One region of the Brevundimonas sp. FV1ye4L genome, then DNA from elsewhere that is predicted to be linked to it. Evidence: riboswitches for the same ligand, from Rfam matches in the RefSeq annotation. Region 1 holds a riboswitch; the other holds the start of a gene.

Evidence for each region. Region 1 has a riboswitch for glycine ahead of gcvT (glycine cleavage system aminomethyltransferase GcvT). Riboswitches for the same ligand answer to the same signal wherever they lie in the genome.
Region 2: linked by a shared signal. The riboswitch ahead of ACW17X_RS00175 (TonB-dependent receptor domain-containing protein) and the one ahead of gcvT (glycine cleavage system aminomethyltransferase GcvT) in region 1 are both predicted to bind glycine.

What each region holds. Positions count from the first base shown of each region.
Region 1 is NZ_CM178734.1:228,925-240,237, reverse strand. It holds gene rpsU (30S ribosomal protein S21) at 1-221, opposite strand, end outside; gene ACW17X_RS01105 (COQ9 family protein) at 422-1,069, shown strand; gene ACW17X_RS01100 (5-(carboxyamino)imidazole ribonucleotide synthase) at 1,210-2,292, opposite strand; gene purE (5-(carboxyamino)imidazole ribonucleotide mutase) at 2,293-2,784, opposite strand; gene ACW17X_RS01090 (GGDEF domain-containing protein) at 2,966-3,529, shown strand; gene ACW17X_RS01085 (autotransporter domain-containing protein) at 3,552-5,357, opposite strand; glycine riboswitch at 5,745-5,841, shown strand; glycine riboswitch at 5,846-5,925, shown strand; gene gcvT (glycine cleavage system aminomethyltransferase GcvT) at 5,981-7,096, shown strand; gene gcvH (glycine cleavage system protein GcvH) at 7,107-7,472, shown strand; gene gcvPA (aminomethyl-transferring glycine dehydrogenase subunit GcvPA) at 7,539-8,885, shown strand; gene gcvPB (aminomethyl-transferring glycine dehydrogenase subunit GcvPB) at 8,898-10,466, shown strand; gene ACW17X_RS01060 (squalene/phytoene synthase family protein) at 10,579-11,244, opposite strand; gene ACW17X_RS01055 (polyprenyl synthetase family protein) at 11,234-11,313, opposite strand, start outside.
Region 2 is NZ_CM178734.1:39,727-51,039, forward strand. It holds gene ACW17X_RS00165 (response regulator transcription factor) at 1-27, opposite strand, end outside; gene ACW17X_RS00170 (ABC transporter substrate-binding protein) at 116-1,174, shown strand; glycine riboswitch at 1,383-1,470, shown strand; gene ACW17X_RS00175 (TonB-dependent receptor domain-containing protein) at 1,645-4,332, shown strand; gene ACW17X_RS00180 (S9 family peptidase) at 4,427-6,367, shown strand; gene ACW17X_RS00185 (amidohydrolase family protein) at 6,398-7,393, shown strand; gene ACW17X_RS00190 (cupin domain-containing protein) at 7,475-7,801, opposite strand; gene ACW17X_RS00195 (alpha/beta hydrolase) at 7,798-8,892, opposite strand; gene ACW17X_RS00200 (MFS transporter) at 8,914-10,104, opposite strand; gene ACW17X_RS00205 (LysR family transcriptional regulator) at 10,217-11,113, shown strand.

The sequences.
Region 1 (11,313 bases):
GGCTTCGGCGCGGGCAGCAGACCCTCGCGCTGGGCGCGCTTGCGAGCCAGCTTGCGAGCGCGACGGACAGCCTCGGCCTTTTGACGGGCGCGCTTTTCCGACGGCTTTTCGTAATGCACGTGGCGCTTCATTTCACGGAAGCTGCCTTCGCGTTGCATCTTCTTCTTGAGGGCTTTCAGCGCTTGATCGACGTTATTATCGCGAACGAAAATCTGTACCAGGTTGAACTCTCCTTTGGCCGCCCGCCGCGTCCTGTTGAGGGAGACGGGCGAACAAATAAAATCAGCGTCCGAAAGCCAAGCCCTCGGATGAAGGCGCGCTAGTACACGAGCCGCCCGTTTCTGTCCAGATCGCCTGGCCAGTTCGTCGCAACCATTCTTCGAGGCTCGAAACCCCGATCGGACCGGCGTATGATCGACCCATGACACAGAATGACGACTGGGCCGACCGGACTGAACAGACCGTGCTGGACGCGGCCGTCGCCCGAGCGCCCGCCCTGGGCTGGAACGCCCGTCTGGTCCGCGAAGCCTGCGAGGCCTGCGGCCTGTCGCGCGGCGACGAGGAACTGCTGCTGCCCAACGGCGCGCGCGATCTGGCCGCCCTGCTGTCGCGCCGTCACGACGCCCGTGCGCTGGAAGCCCTGGCGGCGATCGACGCCAAGTCTTTGAAGATTCGCGAACGAATCGCCCGCGCCGTGTCCGAACGGATGGAGGCCGGCGCCGCTGACCTGGAGGCCACGCGCCGTTGCGCCGCCTTCCTCGCCCTGCCGGTCAATGCCGATCTGGGCCTGAAACTGGCCTGGGAAAGCGCCGACCATCTGTGGCGCTGGGCCGGCGACGAATCGACCGACTGGAACCACTATTCGAAGCGCACCATCCTGTCGGGCATACTGATCCCCGCCCTGACGATGCGCTGGTTCGACGGCCGCGAGGCGGCGGAAGCCTTCGTCGCCCGCCGCATCGAAAACGTCATGGCCTTCGAGAAGTGGAAGGCCGGCAAGGACTTCGAAGCGCCGTTCCGCAAGGTGACGGATGTACTGAGTCGCGTGCGGTACGGGGCGCGGGAGTAAAGCCAACTCCCCCTTTTCCGCCATCCTCGGGCTTTAACCGAGGACCGGGCCATCCGCCGCTTATGCGAACGTGATACGCAACGCCAGGTCCACATCTGATCCTCGGGTCAAGCCCGAGGATGACGGGGCAATGGGTGAACTCAGACCGCCCCCAGCACCCGGTTCACATGCGCCATCTTGCGGCCTGGCCGGGCCTCGGTCTTGCCGTACAGGTGCAGACGCTCATCCGCCTTGGCCGACAAAGCCCGCCACTCATCGACCTCGTCGCCCAGCAGGTTCTTCATCTCGACGCGGGCATGGGCCGTCGTCGGGCCCAGAGGCCAGCCGGCGACGGCGCGGATATGCTGTTCGAACTGGTCGCAGACGCAGCCGTCCTGGGTCCAGTGGCCGGTGTTGTGGACGCGGGGCGCGATCTCGTTGACCAGCAGGATGTCGTCCCCGAGGTCGAACAGCTCGACGCCCACGACGCCCACATAATCCAGACCGTCCAGGATCGCCTCAGCGATGGCGCGGGCGCGGACCTGGGTCTTTTCGTCCACGGCGGCGGGCGCAAGTGTGGTGCGAAGGACGCCGCCCTCATGGCGGTTCTCCCCCAGGGGATAGACCGCCATATGCCCGTCCCAGTCGCGGGCGGCGATGACCGACAGCTCGCGCACGAAGGTCGCCTTGGCCTCCAGGATCGCCGGGCGACCGCCCAGGCTTTCCAGCGCCGCAGGCGCGTCCTCGATGGTGTGGATCCAGACTTGGCCCTTGCCGTCATAGCCTTCGCGACGCGTCTTCAGCAGGGCCGGCAGGCCCAGTTCCGTCAGGCCGACGACCAGATCGTCCAGCGTATCGACCACAGCGAAGGCGACCGTCGGGGCGCCGACGGCGTTCAGGAAGGTTTTCTCGTCCACCCGGTCCTGCGACACGCGCAGGGCCGTGGGGCCCGGCGCGACCAGGGCCCCGGCCTCGGCCAGCCGTTCGATGGAGGCGGCGGGCACGTTCTCGAACTCGAAGGTCACGACATCGGCCGCCCGACCCAGAGCCGTCAGGGCCTCGGGATCGTCATAGGCGGCGACGATCTGGGCGGTCGAGACCCGGCCCGCCGGGCTGTCCGGCTCCGGATCCAGAATCACCACGTCGAAGCCCAGGCGCGACGCGGCCTGGCTCAGCATCCGGCCCAGTTGGCCTCCGCCGAGAATGCCGAGGGTCGAACCGGGGGGAAGCGGAAGCGTGGGCACTCAGTCCTCGACGGTTTCGGCGACGGAATCCGTCTGGGCGGCGCGGAAGGCGGCCAGACGTGCGGCCAGGGCCTCGTCCGACAGGGCCAGGATCTGGGCGGCCAGAATGCCGGCGTTGGCGGCGCCCGCCTCGCCGATCGCCAGGGTGGCGACCGGAACCCCGGCCGGCATCTGCACGATGGACAACAGGCTATCCATGCCCTTCAGGGCCTTGGACTGAACCGGCACGCCCAGCACCGGCAGTTCGGTCATCGAGGCGGCCATGCCCGGCAGGTGGGCGGCGCCCCCGGCCCCAGCGATGATGACCTTGAAACCCGCCGCCTTGGCGCCGGTCGAGAACTCGACCAGCCGCTGGGGGGTGCGGTGCGCGCTGACGACCTTGGCCGTCCAGGCGACGCCCAATTGATCCAGTTTGTCGGCGGCCAGCTTCATCGTCGGCCAGTCCGAACGACTGCCCATGATGATCGCCACCGGCGTTGCGGAAGTCGCCATATCTTCAAGGCCCCTCGCGGAAAGGCCGCCCGTTACAGCACGCGGCGGACGCCCGCAACCGAAACAGGCTGAGGTTGAGATGGGTTTCGGTACGGCCCCGCCTTCAATCTCGGCCGTTCAGCCTCTACCATCTGCCTATCGCGCGTCCGACTGAGTCGCGCCGCCGGAGCCTGCCTGCGCCGTGACCGACGTGGCCGAACACGACCTGACCGCCGAGATCGAGCGCCTGCGCGCCGAGCTGGACGCCTGGAAGCAGCGCGCCGCTGCGGCCGAGGCGGCGGCGGATCACGACGTCCTGACCCCGGCCCTCAATCGCCGCGGCTTCATCGCCGCCCTCCAGCGCACCATGGCCTACTGCCAGCGGCACGATGTGCCTGCGGTGCTACTGTACCTCGACATGGACGGGTTCAAGGGCGTCAACGACCGGCTGGGCCATGCCGCTGGCGACGCCGCCCTGGTGGCCGTAGCGCGGATGATGCTGGGCCACCTGCGCGAATCAGACGCCGTGGGGCGACTGGGCGGCGACGAGTTCGCCTTGCTGATGCTGAACGCCGGCGTCGAGGAAGGCCGGGCCAAGGCGCGCCAGCTGGCCGAAGCTTTGAAGACGGAAGGCTTCGTCTGGAACGGCGAGCAGACCCCGCTGGGCGGCTCGTTCGGCGTCCGCGCCTGGGACGGCCATTCGGACCCCGAGGTCTGGCTGACCGAGGCCGACGCCGCCATGTGGGTGCGCAAGAAGGGGCGCTGAGGCCCCTTCCCCGCCCTTTGTCTTACAACGGCAGCCGCAACTGAATGCCGCCCATATGGCTGTCGGCGTGTTCGCCGTACCGGCCACGATAGGCGACCGTCACCTTGACCGGTCCCACCGAGCCTTCGACCCCGGCCGAGGCCAGGAACTGGCCGCCGAAGGGATCCTCGACCTCCCGCTCCAGCACCTGCGCCGGGTTGTTGTAGATCCCGACGCGCACCGGGTCCGAACTGTCGTCCAGGGCGTCGCGATAGCCGCCCTCGGCGAACAGGCCGAACCCGCCCATTTCCGCCTCGGCCCGCAGCGCGATCTCGCCGCTGATCGCCTTCATCTCGCGGTCCTCATATTGGTACTGGGCGGCGACGCCCTGCTCCCAATAGCCGTCGACGTCGCTGGTCGCCCAGGTCACGGCGGCGCGCGGCGACAGGGCCACGCCCCCCATGTCGAACCACATCCCGCCCTGCAGTCGAGCGCCCGTGCTGAAGGCGCGGGTCTCGGCCGTGTGGACGATGGGCGCCAGGCTGGTGGTGCGCTCGATGTCGTCGATATTGTCGCGCGCCACCCCGACCGCCGCATTGACGAACAGGTCGCCTGAGCGCCAGCCGCCATACAGATCCAGGCCGAAGCTCTCGACGTTGAACGTCAGAGCCTGGCTCTCGACATCGGTCTTGCGCGCCGTGCCGGCCATGCCGAAGCGCCAATTCGCCGACGGTCCAGCCTCCAGCGCGATACGACCGCCCCAGCCGTCGCTGGACGATTCAGTGACCGCGCCCCGGGCGTCCGTATCCACGCTGTCGACCATGGCCGAGGCGGTGACCGCCACGCCGGCCTCCCAGGCTTCACGCCCGGACAGGGCTTCGCTCGCCGCATCCAGGGCGTCCTCGCGGTGCCGGAAGGCGGTTTCGCCCTGCAAGGCCGCCTGAGAACCAATATCGCCGTAATAGAGGTAGTCGGTCGCCAGACGAGCGATGATCTGGTGCCCAGCTGCGGTCGGATGCACCCCGTCGAGGTAGAAGTAGCTGTTAGGGTTCGAACAGACCGTCACCCCGTTGAAACAGGCCTGGGTGACATTGGTGATGCCGAACTGACCGGGATTGGCGGCCACGGTGTCGCCGATCTTGAACAGGTCCATCAGGATGATGTTGCTGCCGGGCCGCGCGGCCGCCGTCGTGTTCAAACCCGTCAGCAGGCTCGAGTTGAAAGTCGTCACCGCATAATCGGCCAGGGGCGCCGCCGCCGTGCCGCGGAACTGCGGAGTCAGGCTGAGTTTGGGCAGGTTGGTCACCAGTACGGTCCCCGCTCCCGCCCCGGCGACGCTGTTGACCAGGCTGTTGATGTTGGCGGCAGCCGTCGTCGCCACAGGAGTGATGGCCGCCACCGGACTGGCGGAGGCGCCGGCGGCAGGCAGGCCCTGGAAGATGTCATTGGCGCCGCCCAGGACGCTGACCAGATCATTGGATCCGAAGGTCCCGCCCCTGCTGGTGTAGGCGGCCAACTGGGTCAGCATGCCCGGCGGCGGGCCAACCGAGGCGTCGGTGCGGGCGCCCCCGAAGGCGTAGTTGATGCTGCCGCTGACGGATCCGGTGAAATTGACCGCGTTGAAGCCCAGCAGTTCCGTAAACACCGGACCCGTCGAGAAACGCCCCTGGAAATAGGGCGGGCTGGGCGGCTGCGTGCCGCCGGACGCGAGATACAGATTGCCGTTGTCGCTCAGGCTGTCGCCGAACACGACCAGTCGGTTGTAGGTCTGGGCCGAGGCCGAGCCCGCAAAGGCGCAGGCGGCGACGACCAAGGCGGCGACGGCGCCGCCGGTGAGATAGCGTGACATTTATTTCCTCCCACGATCGTCGTGTATCGCGACCGTTACACGGGAGGATGCGCCACTCTGCGGCGAGCGCAAGATGCCGCTAGGGAAGCATGCCCTAAAATCGTACCGGGTACGGGACATCTCACCCCTGTCTTTCTAGGCTTTGAGCAAGGTCAAATCGGCAGGATCGCCGTATCGAATGCGCGCTTCAGTTCGTGGGCGGCGAAGGTTTGGGCCGCCATAGCGTCGGGCATGACCATGGCCATGCCGAAGAACTCGTGCGTTGAACGGTGAAAATAGACTACGACCGGGTACAGCTTGTCCTCGGAATGGCCATGCGGCTCGTAGATGCGCGCCAGATCGGGCCGACGGCGCTTGACTTTGAGCCTGAGTCGATGCCTTAGGTCGGGCGCTCTCGCGGGAGAGTTCGGCGCGCTTTCAGCGTGCCGACGCCGAAGGCGCAACCGCCCCGGAAACGCTCAGGCAAACGGACCGCGACAGCATACGGACGCTGGAAAGCCGCTCTTAGGGGCGCGCCGACGGAGCAAGGCGGTCTGACCGCCGGAATCTCTCAGGCTTCAGGACAGCGGGGGCGCGACGACGGCGGAGCTCCGCCAAAACACGCGACCGTGAAAGTCTGAACCATGACCGACCAAACCCTGAAGACCACGCCCCTGAACGCCGCGCACCGCGCCCTGGGGGCCCGTATGGTGGGCTTCGGCGGCTATGACATGCCGGTTCAGTATGAGGGCGTCCTGGCCGAGCACCGCTGGACCCGCGAACACGCCGGCCTGTTCGACGTGTCTCACATGGGCCAGTGCAAGATCACCGGCGCCGACGCCACCGCCCAGTTCGAGCGGTTCGTGCCCGGCGACTATGAAATCCTGAAGGCCGGCAAGCAGAAGTATTCGCTGCTGCTGAACAAGGACGGCGGGATCATCGACGACCTGATGGCCGGCCGCCCCGACCACGACGGCCTGTTCGTCGTCGTCAACGCCGGCAACAAGGACGAGGATTTCGCCTTCTGGGAGGCGAACCTCGAAGGCGACGCCAAGCTAACGGTGCTGGACCGCGCCTTGATCGCCATCCAGGGGCCGGAGGCCGCCGAGGTCATGGCCGCCCACGAACCGATCCTGGCGGAAATGGGCTTCATGGAATGCGCCCGGCTGATGCTGTTCGGCGTCGACTGCTATGTCTCGCGTTCGGGCTATACCGGCGAGGACGGCTATGAGATCTCGGTCCCGGCGGACCAGGCCGAGCGCGTCTGGAACACCATCCTGGAAGACGCCCGCGTCAAGCCGATCGGCCTGGGCGCCCGCGACAGCCTGCGGCTCGAAGCCGGCCTGCCGCTGCACGGCCATGACATCGACCCGACGACCTCGCCGGTCGAAGGGGCGCTGACCTTCGCCCTGTCCAAGTCGCGCAAGGAGCGCGCGGACTTCAACGGCGCCGACCGCATCCTGAAGGAACTGGCCGATGGGGCCGCACGCGTCCGCGTGGGCCTGATCGTCAAGGAAGGCGCCCCGGCCCGCGAAGGCGCCGAGATCGCCGACGCAGAGGGCAATGTCGTCGGCAAGGTCACCTCGGGCGGCCCCTCCCCCACCCTGGGCAAGAACATCGCCATGGGCTTCGTGCCGCCGGCCTTTGCGGCCCTGGGCACGGACCTGAAGGTCATCGTGCGCGGCAAGTCCGCCGCCGCCGAAGTCGTCGCCATGCCCTTCGTGGCGCAGCGCTATTACCGCAAACCGAAGACCGTCTGAGGATCAGATCATGAAGTTCACCAAGGATCACGAGTGGGTCAGCCTGGACGGCGACATCGCCACCGTGGGCATCTCGAAGCACGCCGCCGACGCTCTGGGCGACGTGGTGTTCGTGGAAGTGCCTGAGGTCGGCAAGACCGTCGCCAAGGGCGCCAGCTTCGCCGTGGTCGAGAGCGTCAAGGCCGCCTCGGACGTCTACGCCCCCGTCTCGGGCGAAGTGGTCGAGGCCAACGACGCCCTGTCGACCGCGCCGGAAACGGTCAACTCCGCCCCGCAGGCCGACGGCTGGTTCGCCAAGATCAAGGTGTCGGACGCCTCGGAGCTGGACGCCCTGATGGACCAGGCCGCCTACGACGCCTTCCTCGCCACCCTCTAAGCCCCCATCGGACCCGCTGATTAAGAGTCAGCGGGTCTTCGGCCTTTCATGGCCCAGGACAAGACCATGCGTTATCTCCCCCTGACGCCCTACGACCGCACGGCGATGCTCGCCGCCATCGGCGCGAAATCGATCGACGACCTGTTCGTGGACGTGCCCGAGGCGGCGCGGCTGGACGGGCCGGTGGACCTGCCCCGCGTGGCCGGCGAGATGGAGGTCGAACGCGCCCTGTCCGCCATGGCGGCCAAGAACGCCACGGCCGGCGCCGTGCCCTTCTTCTGCGGCGCAGGGGCCTACAAGCACCATGTCCCGGCGACGGTGGATCACGTGATCCAGCGGTCCGAGTTCCTGACCAGCTACACCCCCTATCAGCCGGAAATCGCCCAGGGGACCCTGCAGTATCTGTACGAATTCCAGACCCAGGTCGCGAACCTGACCGGCATGCCGGTGGCCAACGCCTCCCTCTATGACGGCTCGACCGCCATGGCCGAGGGCGTGCTGATGGCGACCCGCGTGACCCGTCGCAACAAGGCGGTGATCTCGGGCGGGGTGCACCCCCACTACGTCAAGGCGACCGAGACCGTGGTCCACGCCGTCGGCGTTGAGACGGAAGTTCTGGCTCCCGCCTTGGACGCCGAGGCCGCCGTGATCGACCAGATCGGTCCCGACACCGCCTGCGTCGTCGTCCAGACCCCGAACGTCTTCGGCACCGCAACTGATGTCACGAAGATCGCCGAGGCCGCCCACGCCGCCGGCGCCCTGCTGATCGTCGTGGTCACGGAGGCGGTGTCCATGGGCCTGCTGAAGTCGCCCGGCGAGATGGGCGCCGACATCGTCGCGGCCGAGGGCCAGTCGATCGGCAACGCCCTGAACTTCGGCGGTCCTTATGTCGGCCTGTTCGCCACCCGCGAGAAGCTGATCCGCCAGATGCCCGGCCGCCTGACCGGCGAGACGGTGGACGCCGACGGCGAGCGCGGCTTCGTCCTGACCCTGTCGACGCGGGAACAGCATATCCGCCGCGACAAGGCGACGTCGAACATCTGCACCAATTCCGGCCTCTGCACCCTGGCCTTCACCATCCACATGAGCCTGCTGGGCGAGACGGGCCTGCGTAAACTGGCCCTGCTGAACCATGAGAAGGCCGTCGCCACGCGCGACGCCTTGGCGGCGATTCCCGGCGTCGAGATTCTGACGGACCGCTTCTTCAACGAGTTCGCGGTGCGCCTGCCCAGGAACGCGGCCGAGGTCGTCTCTACCCTAGCCGATCATCATGTGCTGGCCGGCGTGCCCTACAGCCGCCTGGCCCCCGACGCCGGCATGGACGACGTCCTGCTGGTCGCCGCGACCGAGACCACCCTGGATGTCGACATCCAGATCCTCGCCAAGTCGCTCTCCAAAGTCCTCGGCGCGTAAGGGATAACGACCATGAGCACCATGAACACTGTCGGCCGCCCGACCGCCCCGAACGAAGTCGCTTCAAAGCCCGCCACCCTGACCGGCGGCCGCGGCCTGTTGCAGAACGAAGCCCTGATCTTCGAGGGCGACGGCTGGGGCAAGACCGGCGTCGATCTGGCTGAGCCCAAGACCGATGGCTCGGACCTGGGCGACCTGGTCCGCAAGGATCCGATCGGCCTGCCCGGCCTGTCCGAGCCCGAGGCCATGCGCCACTATGTGCGCCTGTCCCAGAAGAACCACGCCATCGACCTGGCCATCTATCCGCTGGGCTCGTGCACGATGAAGCACAACCCGCGTCTGAACGAGAAGATGGCGCGCCTGCCCGGCTTCTCGGACATCCACCCGCTGCAGCCGATCTCGACGGTGCAGGGCGCGCTGGAGTTGATGGATACGCTGGCCCACTGGCTGAAGACCCTAACCGGCATGCCCGCCGTCGCCCTTTCGCCCAAGGCGGGCGCGCACGGCGAGCTGTGCGGCCTGATGGCCATCCGCGCAGCGCACGAGGCCTCGGGCCAGCATGAGAAGCGCCGCAAGGTTCTGGTGCCCACCAGCGCCCACGGCACCAACCCGGCCACCGCCGCCTTCGTCGGCTACACCGTCGTCGAGGTCGCCCAGACCGAGGACGGCCGCGTGGACGTGGCCGACCTGGCGTCGAAGCTGGGCGACGACGTGGCCGCCATCATGGTGACCAACCCCAATACCTGCGGCCTGTTCGAGCGCGACATCCTGGAGATCAGCCGGCTGACGCACGAAGCGGGCGCCTACTTCTACTGCGACGGGGCCAACTTCAACGCCATCGTCGGCCGGGTTCGTCCGGGCGACCTGGGCGTGGATGCGATGCACATCAACCTCCACAAGACCTTCTCGACGCCGCACGGCGGCGGCGGGCCGGGCGCGGGTCCGGTGGTGCTGTCGGAGGCCCTGGCGCCCTTCGCCCCGGCGCCCTGGGTCGTGCACGACGAGGACGGTTATCGCCTGATCGAGCGCGAGGAGGACGAGGCGGTTCAGGCCTTTGGTCGCCTGTGCGCCTTCCAGGGCCAGATGGGCATGTATGTGCGCGCCCTGTCCTACATGATGAGCCACGGCGCCGACGGCCTGCGTCAGGTGGCCGAGGATGCCGTGCTGAACGCCAACTACATCAAGGCCCGACTGTCGGACCTGATGTCGGCGGCCTTCCCCGACGGCCCCTGCATGCACGAGGCCTTGTTCGACGACGAATGGCTGAAGGGCACGGACATCACCACGCTGGACTTCGCCAAGGCGATGATCGACGAGGGCTTCCACCCGATGACCATGTATTTCCCCCTGGTCGTCCACGGGGCCATGCTGATTGAGCCGACCGAGACCGAGTCCAAGGCCGAGCTGGATCGCTTCATCCACGCGATGCGCCTGCTGGCCGAGGCCGCGAAAGCCGGCGACGTGGATCGCTTCAAGGGCGCGCCCTTCCACGCCCCGCTGAAGCGCCTGGACGAGACCCGCGCCGCCCGCTCGCCGGTCCTGCGCTGGTCCGCGCCGGAAGGGTCGAACCAGGCCGCTTAAGGCTGGCGAATACAAGTCCCATCATCCTAAGGTCCATAATCCCGAAGCCGGCGGCGGTATCCCGCTTCCAGGCCGAGGGTATGGATCCGGGGTGTTGCGCGTAGGCGGCGACCTAAATCCGCCCGCGGAGGGTCGCCCAGATGAGGCGGAGGCGTTTGACCGGTTCGGGCTCATCCGCACGTATCAAGGTCGCCGAGGCCACAGCCGGAAACGCCGCTGGGGGCAAGCCCTTCAACGCCGCGTTCGCCGCCTTGCGCCCCGCCCTCGCCTCGTCCGCGCGCCCCACCTGTCCAAGCCCCCGCACCCGCCCCGCCTCGACCACCTTGTCGGCGTGGCCCGGTCCGGCCAGCACATCGACCGCCGTCTGCATCGGCCCCAGGTAGAAGGCGTCCAGGTCGTGGGGCTCGCCGTGGACGCGGCCGATGTGAGCCTCGATCAGGGCGTCGAGGGGGGCGCGGTCCAGGGCGTAGCGGGCGACCAGGTCGGTCAGGGCCTCAAGCACCGGATGGCCCTTGCGCGCGATCCCGGCGAAGACCCCGTCCAGCTGTTCCGCCCACCAGGTGTAGCGCATCTCGGCCAGCAGGGGCTGGGTCACCCGCGTGGGTATGGCCATCAGCTCGGCCTCGAAGGCGTACAGCGTGATCAGGTCGGCGCGGGCGCGCTCGTCGGCGACCAGGCGGCTAGAGAGCCAGCGGTCCAGGTCGGCGGCGCGGACCTGGGCGTCCAGGGTTCCCGCCACCGCCGCCGGATCGGGTTCATGCACAGGTTCAGGCGGCACGCGAAACGGCGAAATCGGCCAGGTCTTCCAGGGCCGCGCGCCAGTCCGTGGCGGGCAGGACCGACAGGG
Region 2 (11,313 bases), 190 kb from region 1:
GTCATCTTCGACGACGAGTATTCTCATGGCGACGAGAGGGGGCGACGGATCATGCGTGACACATAACCAGAAAGCCGGAGCGGTGAAAACGGATCGACGACATCTGCTTCTCGGCTTGGCCGGGTTAAGCGCCGCCGCCTGTTCGCCGGAACCGGAAGGCGCGGGGACGGCGCCGCGGGTGCGCTGGCTGGCGCGGCGAGAAGAGGCGCTGCACATCCTGACCAACACAAGCCTGATGGGCCCTGTGTTGGAGGCCTTTCGTCGTCGCTGGCCCGAGATCCGGGTGCGTCTTGAGGACATAAACTCCACTCGGATCGCCGAGGAGGTGCGGCGGCTTGCGGACAGCGGGTTGGATGGCCCGGATCTGGTCTGGAGCACGGCGATGGACGTGCAGGTCAAGCTGATCAACGACGGCTATGCCCAAGCCTATAGATCGCCGCACCGCGCGGCCATGCCCGACGGGTCGGTATGGCGTGATCAAGGCTATGGATTGACGGCGGAGCCGATCGTGTTCGCCTATAATCGAAACCGGCTCGCGCCCGATCTGGCGCCCCGCAGTCATGCGGATCTGCTCCGGCTGCTGAAAAGCCGGCCAGAGGTGTTTGACGGTCGTGTGACCCTCTATGACGCCGAACGGAGCGGCGTCGCTCTCATGCAGTTGTCGGCGGACGTGCAGATCTATCCTGACGCCTGGCCGTTGATGGAGGCGCTGGGCGCCCAACGTCCGCGGCTGGACACTTCGGGGCAGAGAATGATGGGCCAGATCGCCGATGGGCGGATGGCGTTCGCCTATAATATGAACCAGTCCTACGGTGCGTCCTGGGCGGCGCGCGCGCCAGAGATCGGACTGATCACGCCGGACGATTATCACCTGTCGGTTTCGCGCGTGGCCTTCATCCCGCGCAACGCCGCCCATCCGAATGCGGCGAGGCTGTTTCTGGATTTCCTTCTGTCCAGAGAAGGGCAGCGGGTGATCGGCGCCCTGGGGGTTCGACCAGTCCGCGACGATGTGTATGCGCCCATGCGTCCCGCCGCGCCGGGTGTTCGACCTGTCCGGGTGGGGCCGGCCCTGCTGGCCAATCTGGATCAAGCGCGCCGCGCGACCTTGCTTACCCGATGGGGCGAAGCGATGCGGGACGGCGTCAGGGCGCCTTCAGATCCGGCCGCGCCGTGATCGTTCCTGTGGATAACTCCAAAAGATCCGAATCCCGACTTCCTGTCACGACGCCGTCATGGCGGCCGGCGCCGCGAAGCGGGCGGCGGATCTGGCCAATGGGATCTACGCGTGCATAGCAACGATAGGCGAATATTGCGCCTATTTGGGCAATAAAATTGCACAACCAGCGTATTTGACACAAACGAGAGGGTCGATCTTACTCGGCTTCAGCAAGGCGGGAGAGATCGGCTCCAGCCGACGCCGAAGGCGCAACCGCCCCGGAAACGCTCAGGCAAACGGACCGTCTTGCTGAAGGAACGCTGGAGAGAAGGCCGGATCCGGGGGATGCGGCCTCGCCGAAGGAGAAAGGGTCGGCGACGGCCCGAAACTCTCAGGCCCAATGACAGCGGGGGCGAACGGACGCCGGAGAGCGTCAGTCGCATTGGGCATCCCTGGGGAGGGGCGTCGTCGCCATGAGGAATCTCGCTTTGTCTCGTCTTAACCGTCACCTGACCCATTATTGCAGCGCTATTGCGCTATTGGCCTGCGCCACTTCGGTTCACGCCCAGGAAGCAGAAGGCTCTGCGGACGCCGACTCTTCCGTTGGTGAAATCGTCGTCACGGCCTCGCGCATCGACCGCGCCGGCTTCGAGGCGCCGACGCCGACCATCCACCTGTCCGCCGAGGATCTGTCGGTCGGGGCCCGTCCCAATATCGCCGCCGCGCTCAACGACATGCCGCAGTTTCGCGCCACCACCTCGGCCCAGACGACCGGCACCAACACCGGCGCCGGCAACGCACCGGTCGATCTTCGCGGTCTGGGCATCAACCGGACCCTGGTCCTGATCGATGGGCGCCGCGTCTCCAGCGAGAACGACCTGAACGCCGTGCCGTCGGTCTTGGTCAAGAGCGTCGACGTGGTCACCGGCGGCGCCTCCGCAGCCTGGGGATCGGGGGCCGTGGCCGGCGTCGTCAACATCGGCATCGACCGGTATTTCACCGGCGGCAAGCTGGGGGCCGAATACGGCATCTCCTCGTATGACGACGCCGAACAGGAACGGTTCGAAGGCGCCTGGGGCACGGACTTCGCCGACGGTCGCGGTCACTTCGTCATCGGCGGCGAGTATCTCGACAACGAAGGCGTCATCCCGAAGACCTCGCGCCCGAACATCGGCCGGTGGGCCACGGTCAACGGTGCGATTACGCCCGACGTCGGCTTCGCCAACGCCGCCTATGGCGGCCTGATCATGTCAGGCGTCAACGCCGGCAAGGTGTTCAACTCCGACGGCACGCTGCGCGCCTTCGGCTACGGCACGGTCAGCGGTACGAACTCGATCGGCGGCGAAGGTCCGTCGAACGACGACCTCAGCCCCCTGGTCACGCCGCAGCGCCGCTACACCGGTTTGGCCAGCGCGGTCTATGAGATCAGCGACAAGCTGCGGGTCACGGCCGATGTCCGTCACTCGCGGATGTGGAACAACTACGTCTGGTTCGGTGACCATGACCGCGGCGACCTGACGATCAGCATCGACAACGCCTTCCTGTCCGACGTGATCAAGCAGCAGATGGCGGACGCCGGTCAGACCTCCTTCACCTTCGGACGTTTCAACTCTGACCTGTCCTATTCGACCATCGATTTCGAGCGCGTCACCACCCAGGCCACTCTCGCCGTGGACGGCGAGTTCGGCGACAGCTGGCGCTGGGGTGTCTATTACAGCCACGGCGAGTTCGAGAACAACATCGACACGCCCGGCTTCCTGCTGAAGACCGAGTTCGCCAATGCGGTCGATTCCGTAATCGATCCCGGCACGGGGCAGGCGGTCTGCCGCGTAACTCTCACAAACGCCAACTCGGGCTGCGTCCCGATCAATCTGTTCGGCCTGGGTTCGCCGACGCAGGAAGCCATCGACTATGTCACCGGCACCCCGCAACAGCGCACCACGACCAAGCTGGACGTGGCGGGGGTCAGCCTGCGCGGCGAGCCTTTCAGCCTGCCGGCCGGCGACGTATCGATCGCCGTCGGTCTGGAAGCCCGCAAGGAGCAGACCGATCAGCGCGTCGGCGAATTGGACGCCGCCAAGGCCTTCAAGACCTTCAGCTTCTCGGCCATGTCCGGCGAGTTCAGCGTCAAGGAGGCCTTCGCCGAAGTCCTGGTCCCGATCGTCAAGGATCTGCCGATCCTAAACGATCTGCAGTTCAACGCAGCGGCCCGCATCTCGGACTACGACACCACGGGCTCGATCTGGTCCTGGAAAGTCGGCGCCACCAACGAGTTCTTCCCCGGGTTCCGCGGCCGCGTGACCCAGTCGCGTGACATCCGCTCGGCCAATCTATCGGAGCTGTTCACCACCACCACGACCGGCTGGAACAACATCAACGATCCGGCCAAGAACGGGGCCTTGGTCTACACGCTGAACAACGGCGGCGGTAATCCGAACCTGCGTCCCGAGACGGCGGACACCCTGACCCTCGGCGTCACCTATGCGCCGCCGTCCATCCCCGGTCTCAACCTGTCGCTCGACTATTACGACATCAAGATCGACGACGTGATCACGACCATTGCAGCCCAGGATCTGGTCAACCGCTGCTACAACGGCAACCTCGATCTCTGCACCAAGGTCGAGCGGGATGCGGCCGGCAACCTGACCCGCACTCTGTCCACCTATGTGAACCTGGCCGAGTATCACACGGACGGAATCGACGCCGAGGCGTCCTATGCGTCGGACGCCGATCTCTGGGTTCCGGGCGCGACGGGCCGGGTGACCATGCGTCTGGTCGGCACCTGGGTGAACAGCCTGACCACCGACGACGGCGTGACCGAGATCGAATATGTCGAATCCCAGGGCTATTCCTTCGGTCTGGGCGTGCCCAAGCTGCGCGTCAACGCCAGCCTAGGCTGGAAGGGCGAGGTGTTCGGCGCGAACCTGCGGGCCCGCTATATCTCGGCGGGCGATTACAACAGCACCGTCGCCATCTCGAACAACCACATCGACGCCTACACCTATGTCGATCTGGGGCTGACGGCCGACCTGGCACACTACGGTGCGAACGGGGTCGAGCTGTACGCCAACGCGACCAATCTGTTCGACAAGGACCCGCCCGTCGGGTCGCTCTATTCGCCGTACTACGACGTCATCGGTCGGTACGTCACGGTTGGCGCGCGGTACCGCTTCTAGTTCTGGTCCGCGCTCCGGATCGCCGGCCCCGCTCCTCCAAGGGGGCCGGCGATCTCCCCCATTTGCTTCTCCCAATTACTGCACGGTCTGTTCCATGATTACCCGTCTGCCGATGGCCCTATTGTTCGCCCTGGGCGTCGCCCCTGCGGCCCTGGCTGAAGCGCCCAAGCCGGCCGCCATCGTGGCGGACGGCCTGCCGGCGGTGCCTGACGATCTGGTCGCGGCGACCCAGCCCTATCTCCAGGCGCGCCGGGCCGCCTTCCTGGGCTGGAACGTCGCTGATCGTTCGATGCTGATCAAGACCCGGTTCGGCGCGACGGACCAGCTTCATGTCGTCGCCGGTCCGGACGGCGCACGCACGCAGATCAGTTTCGAGGCGGAGCCGATCCTGGCCGGCGCCCTGTCGCCGTCCGGCCAGACCCTGCTGGTCCAGAAGGACAATGGCGGGGACGAATTCTATCAGCTCTACACCCTGTCCGGCGGCCGGTTGACCCGCATCACCGACGGCAAGAGCCGCAACTGGTTCGGCGCCTGGAGCCCGGACGGGAAACGGGTCGGCTATGCCTCGTCGCGCCGCAACGGCGCCGACATGGACCTCTATGTCGTCGATCCTGAAAATCCCTCGACAGACCGTCTGGTGGCCCAGGTTTCCGGCGGCGGCTGGAACATCGCCGACTTCTCCAAGAACGGGACGAAGGCCCTCGTCCTGAACCGGATGTCGATCAACAACGCCGTGGTCTATGAGCTGGATCTGGCGTCCGGCCGCATGACCCCTCTGACCGATCCGGCAGAGCAGGTCTCCTATGTCGATCCCAAGTATGCGGCCGACGGCACGGTCTGGGCGACGTCGAACAAGGCGTCAGACTTCCTGCGTCTGGGGCGGATCGGGCAGGGCGGCTTCGTTCCCGTCAGTCCCGAGACCCGGTGGGACGTCAGCGACTATGCCCTGGCGCCCGACGGGAGCTTCGTCGCCTATGCGGTGAACGAGGCGGGCGTCTCGCGGCTCAAGGTCATGGATGTCGCCACGGGCGCCGTGCGTGTCGTCACCGGCCTGCCCCAGGGCGTCATCCCCTACAGCATCGGTCCGGCCATCGACATCGCCCCCTGGGGCGCAATCGGCCTGAGCCTGTCGTCCGCACGTGTGTCCGGCGACGCATTCTCGATCGATCCGACGACCCTGGCCGTCACCCAATGGACCCACAGCGAGACCGGCGGCCTGGACCCCGCCGTCAACATCGAGCCCCAGCTGGTCGAGGTGAAGAGCTTCGACGGCGAGACCGTGTCCGGCTTCCTCTATCGGCCCGACGCGACCAAATTTCCCGGCAAGCGCCCCCTGATCGTCGACATCCACGGCGGGCCGGAAGGCCAGACCCGCCCCGACTTTCTGGGGTCTCAGAACTATCTGCTGAACGAGCTGGGCGTCGCCCTCTTCTTCCCGAACGTGAGGGGGTCGTCGGGTTACGGCACGCGGTTCGTCAATCTGGACAACGGCCCGTTCCAACGCGAGAATTCGGTCAAGGACATCGGCGCCTTCCTCGACGCGCTGGAGGTCGATCCGACCCTGGACGCCGCGCGCTTCGCCGTCACCGGCGTCTCGTACGGCGGCTATATGTGCTACGCTACGGCGGTGCACTACAGCGACCGGCTGAAGGGGGCGAACTGCTACGTCGCCATCTCCAACTTCGTCACCTTCCTGGAAAACACCCAGTCCTATCGTCGCGATCTGCGGCGCGTGGAATACGGCGACGAGCGTGATCCGGCCCATCGCGCTCAGCTTCAGGCGATCTCACCCCTGACCAGCGTGAACAAGATCACTATTCCGCTGCTGGTCGCCACAGGCGGCAATGACCCCCGTGTGCCGGCGTCCGAAGCGGACCAGATCGTCAGCGCGGTTCGCAGCAACGGCGGCACCGCCTGGCACCTGTTGGCGCAGAACGAGGGCCACGGTTTCCACAAGAAGGAGAACGAGGACTACTATTTCTGGACCAGCCTGTTGTTCTGGAAACAGACGTTGTTGGGCGACGCCGCGCGCTGAGCCTGACCGGCGTCTTTCAGAAATCCATCCATGACTTTCAAACGCATCGTCGTGGCGAGCGCGGTTTTGGCCACGCTCCTTGCCGCGCCCGCGATGGCGCAGACCCGCATCCCGGTTCAGACCGACCATCACGTCCACGTCCATTCGCCGGCTATTCTCGAGATTTTGCCGGCCTATTGCGGCAGTCCGGGACGGCTCGGCGCCTGCGACCCGGCCTTCGTCGAACCGCGGACGGCTGATGCTCTGCTGGCGGATATGGACGAAGCGGGGGTGCAGACGGCCTGGATGATGTCCACGGCCTATCTGGCTGAAAGCCCGATGATGGTTCCCCCCCTGGCCGACGCCGCAACGCGGGTTCACGACGCCAACGCCTTCACCGTGGCCACGGCGGCGGCGCATCCAAGGCGACTGGTCGCCTTCGTGTCGGTCAACCCGGTGGCGCCCGATGCTCTGGCTGAGATCGAAGCGTGGAGGGACGAGCCTTTCGCCGACGGATTGAAGTTGCACCTGACCAACTCGGGTGTCGATCTGCGCAATCCCGCCCACGTCCGTCGCCTAGCGGACGTCTTCGACGCCGCATCCGACGCCCGACTGACCATCATGATCCACATGCGCACCCGCACAGAGGACTACGGTGCGCGAGACGTCCATATCTTTGTCGAAGAGATACTGCCCCACGCCCGCAACATCCCCGTCGTTATCGCGCATTCCGGCGGCTGGGGCGGGCTGGACGCGAACACCTGGGACGCATTGGAGGGTTTTCGGCAAATTCTGGCGGAACGGCCTGACACGGCGCAGAATCTCTTTTTTGACCTAGCTCAGGTCTTCGATGCTGAGACAACGCCGGAAAGCCGGGCGCGACTGGTCGAGGCCATGAGGGGAATCGGCGTTGAGCGTTTTGTGCCGGGTTCGGACTGGCCGTTCTCTGGGCCTTTGGACGAATATCTGAACGACGCCATGGGGTTGTTGCCGCTCTCGTCCCAAGAAGCGGCGGCTCTGAGGCAACGACACGTTGCCGTGAGGTGACGATATCGGTCATCGGGAGGCCGTTTAAAGCTGCATCGCCGGGTGATCTGGCGATCACCCGACAAAAAGCTTTTGAGAGACTTAGGGCTCCTGCGCGGTCGGGCGGAACAATATTTCGTTGATCCCGACGCCCTCGGTGACGATCAGGGTCTGGCCTAGCGGATGGACGTGCCAGGCGGTGCGGGCTCCGGGCTCGAAGTGGACGATGGCGCCGCTGACGCGCGACGGGGCCTCGCGCTGGAACAGGCTGGTGATGGTGACGCGTCCCGAGAACCATTCAGCCGGACCCTCGACGGTGGTCTGGTCGGCCTTGCGGGTGATATCCATGAAGGGGGCGTTTCCTGGCGTCTGCGGGGCGGCTTCGCCGCCGAACAGGGCTGCCGTGGTTGAGAGAACCGAAGTCATCATGAGAGATGCTCTTGGAAGAATTGGGTCAGCCGATCGAACGGGATCAGATCGACGCGATCATAGAGATCGACGTGGCTTGCGCCCGGAATGATCAGCAGTTCCTTGGGTTCGGCCGCCGCCGCAAAGGCCGTTTCGCTGAAATAGCGCGAGTGGGCGTTCTCTCCGTGAATCAGCAGAATGGGCCTGGGGGATATCTCCGCGATGTAGGTCATGAGCGGGAAGTTCATGAACGAGAGCAGGGTGGTGGCGGTCCAGGCGTTGCCGGAGTTCACCGCACGCGCATGGTAGCCGCGCGGCGTCATGTAGAAGTCGTGGTAGTCGACCATGAACTGGGGTTCGCCGCCCCTCAGCACATTACCCTTGGGACCATAGGTCGGGACGCCGTTGCGGGCGTCGACCCAGCGCTGACGGCTCACTTGTTCAAGCGTTTGCGTCCGCTGCGCAGGGGTGACGCTGTCGTTGTAGCCTCGCGACATGACGCGGCTCATGTCGTACATGGTGCTGGTCGCGACGGCCTTGACCCGCTTGTCGACCGCGACGGCGTTCAGCGCCATGCCGCCCCATCCGCAGATCCCGATGACGCCAATCCGCTCTTGATCGACCGAGGGGTGCAGACCGAGGAAGTCGACCGCCGCCATGAAGTCTTCGGTATTGATGTCGGGCGAGGCGAGGTTGCGGGGCTGTCCGCCGCTCTCGCCGGTGAAGGACGGATCGAAGGCCAGGGCGACGAAACCGCGCGCCGCCATCGTCTGGGCATAGAGACCCGACGACTGTTCCTTGACCGCACCGAATGGACCACCGACGGCGATGGCGGCCAGGCGTTCGCCGTCCCGGCCCTTGGGTCGATAGAGGTCGCCGCTCAGGGTGACGCCGAAGCGATTGGTGAAGACGACCTTCTGATGATCGACGGTCTCGTCACGGGGAAACACCTTGTCCCAGTCATTGGTCATGGTCTGCGCCTTTGCATCGGAGGTGGGGAGGAGCGACGCGGCGGCCAGGGCGGTCATGCCGGCGCCGGTCAGTTTGATCAGGCCTCTAGGGTCCATCGCGGGGGATGTTCGGGTCTGAAGGTTGGGGGAGGTCGAGGTCATGTCGGGGCTCCGGGTGTGTGTTCAGCGGGGTTTCAGCAGGGCGCGGCCGTCGCGGACGATCAGGACAGCCATGGCGGCGAGGGCGACGCTGGCGATCAGGACGGCGCGGATCGAGAGGTGGTCCAGCAGGAGGCCGCCAATGACGGCGCCGAGCAAAATCGAGGTCTGGACGGCGGCGACCATCAGGCCTCCGGCGGCCTCAGGCGCGTCGTCGGCGTTCTGCGACATCCAGGTCATCCAAATCACGGACATGGCGGTGTTCATCGCGCCCCAGACGACCAGGAGGAGACCCGCCGCAGTGGGCCAGGCGCCGACGAGCAGTAGGCCGGCGGTGGCCGCGCCCATGACTAGGGCCGGCAGGCGCAGAAGCCTGGAGACATCACCCTTGATGAAACGGCCAGAGGCCCAGGTGCCGACGAAGCCGGCGCAGCCGAGTGCGAGCAGCAGGATCGACAGGCCGGTGACATCCACGCCCGTGACCCGTTCGAGGAAGGGCCGCAGATAGGTGAAGAGGGTGAAGGCCGATCCCCACGACAGCATCGAAGCGATCAGGCCGACCAGGAAATACCGGCGGCGCAGCAGGTCGATCATGCCGCCGATCCCCCGCTGTCCACGGGCCGGCAGCGACGGCAAGGCGACGAGGTGCCAGACCAGATTGGCGGCCACGAGCGGCGTCAGCGCCCAGAAGACCTCGCGCCAGCCGAACAGGCCGCCGAGATAGCTGCCGATCGGCGCAGCGAAGGCGGCGGCGATCGCCTGTCCGCCATACATCAGAGCCAGGGCGCGCGGCACATCCGCCGCCGGGACCAGCCGCATGATGACGGATGTCGCCAGCGCCCAGAAGCCGCCGATGCACAGGCCCAGCAAGGCGCGCCCCGCCATCAGGACCTCGAAGTTCGGCGCTGCAGCGACCAACAACAGCGACACGCCCATCAGGCTTGTCAGGCCGACTAGAACCCATTTTCGGTTAAGCTGGCCCGCGACCGTGCTTACCCCCAGGCTTGCGACGACGGCGAACAAGCCGCTGATTGAGACGGCCTGGCCGGTGTGTCCAACCGATGCGCCCAGACCTTCGGCCATGGGTGTCAGCAGGCTGACCGGCATGAACTCGGACGCGATCAGCAACGCCACGCACAGCGCCATCGACATCATCGCACCCCAAGCGGCGGTCGGTGTCGTGGCTTCCGATGTCGGTGCGGTGGCCGCGGGCATGGTCGTCTCCCTCGTTCGTCGAGGGACAAACTAGGCGCCGGCGATCAAAACGATTAGTCAGGCAGATCGGCATGAACTAATCGATATAGGCGATTAATCGAGGAAGCCGTCCATGGCCGGACCGGACCTGAACCAGTTGACCTGGTTCCAGATCGTCGCGGAGGAGCGCAGCTTCACCAAGGCTGCCGCCCGGATCGGCGTGGCGCAGTCCACCCTCAGCCATGCCATTCGGCAGCTTGAGACGCGCCTCGGCATCCGGTTGCTGACCCGCACGACCCGCAGCGTCGCGCCCACGGCGGCGGGCGAGCGGCTGCTTCAGACGATCATGCCGCGCCTGGCCGAGATCGAACAGGAGATCGAAAGCCTGACCAGCGTGCGGGACAGGCCGGCGGGCTCCATCCGTTTGACCCTGTCCGATCATGCGCTGGACAGCGTTGTGTGGCCTAAGTTGAAGCCGGTGCTGGCCGCCTATCCCGAGATCCAGGTTGAGCTGATCCTCGACAGCACCTTCCGCAATATCGTCGAGGAGCGGTTCGACGCCGGCGTTCGGCTGGGCGAAAGCGTTGAGAAGGACATGATCGCCGTGCGCATCGGTCCCGACTGGCGTCTCGTCGCCGTCGCCTCGCCCGGCTATCTGGCCGAGCGCGGCAGGCCCTCTCACCCGAAGGACCTGGTGGCCCACTCGTGCATCAACATGCGCCACGAGTCGGCGGGCAGCCTCTATGCCTGGGAGTTCGAGAAGGACGGTCAGGCCCTGCGCGTTCGGGTCGACGGCCAGGTCACTTTCAACAACTCCTACGCCATGATCGACGCGGCGGTCAGCGGGCTGGGGATCGCCTACGTGCCGGAGGACATTGTCGCGTCCAGGATCTCGTCAGGCGCGCTGAAACTCGTCCTAGACGATTGGTCTCCGATGTTCGACGGCTATTTCCTCTACTATCCCAGCCGTCGCCAGAACCTCGCCGCTTTCCAGATTGTGGTGGATGCGCTTCGCCATCGAGGGAGCTGAAGGACTGCTTTCCAGCCAGACGTCAATGTCCGCTGCTGGCGCATCTGCGGCATCAGCGAAAGACCTTGCCTGGCGCGTTTCCGGCCTACGCGGCCCGTCCGACGGTAGCTGAGTAATTCTCCGGATGATCCACGGCGGCGTACCTGCGAGAGGTCGGGCTCAGCCCTCTTTGGTGCGATTGCCTAAGACAGGCCTGATTC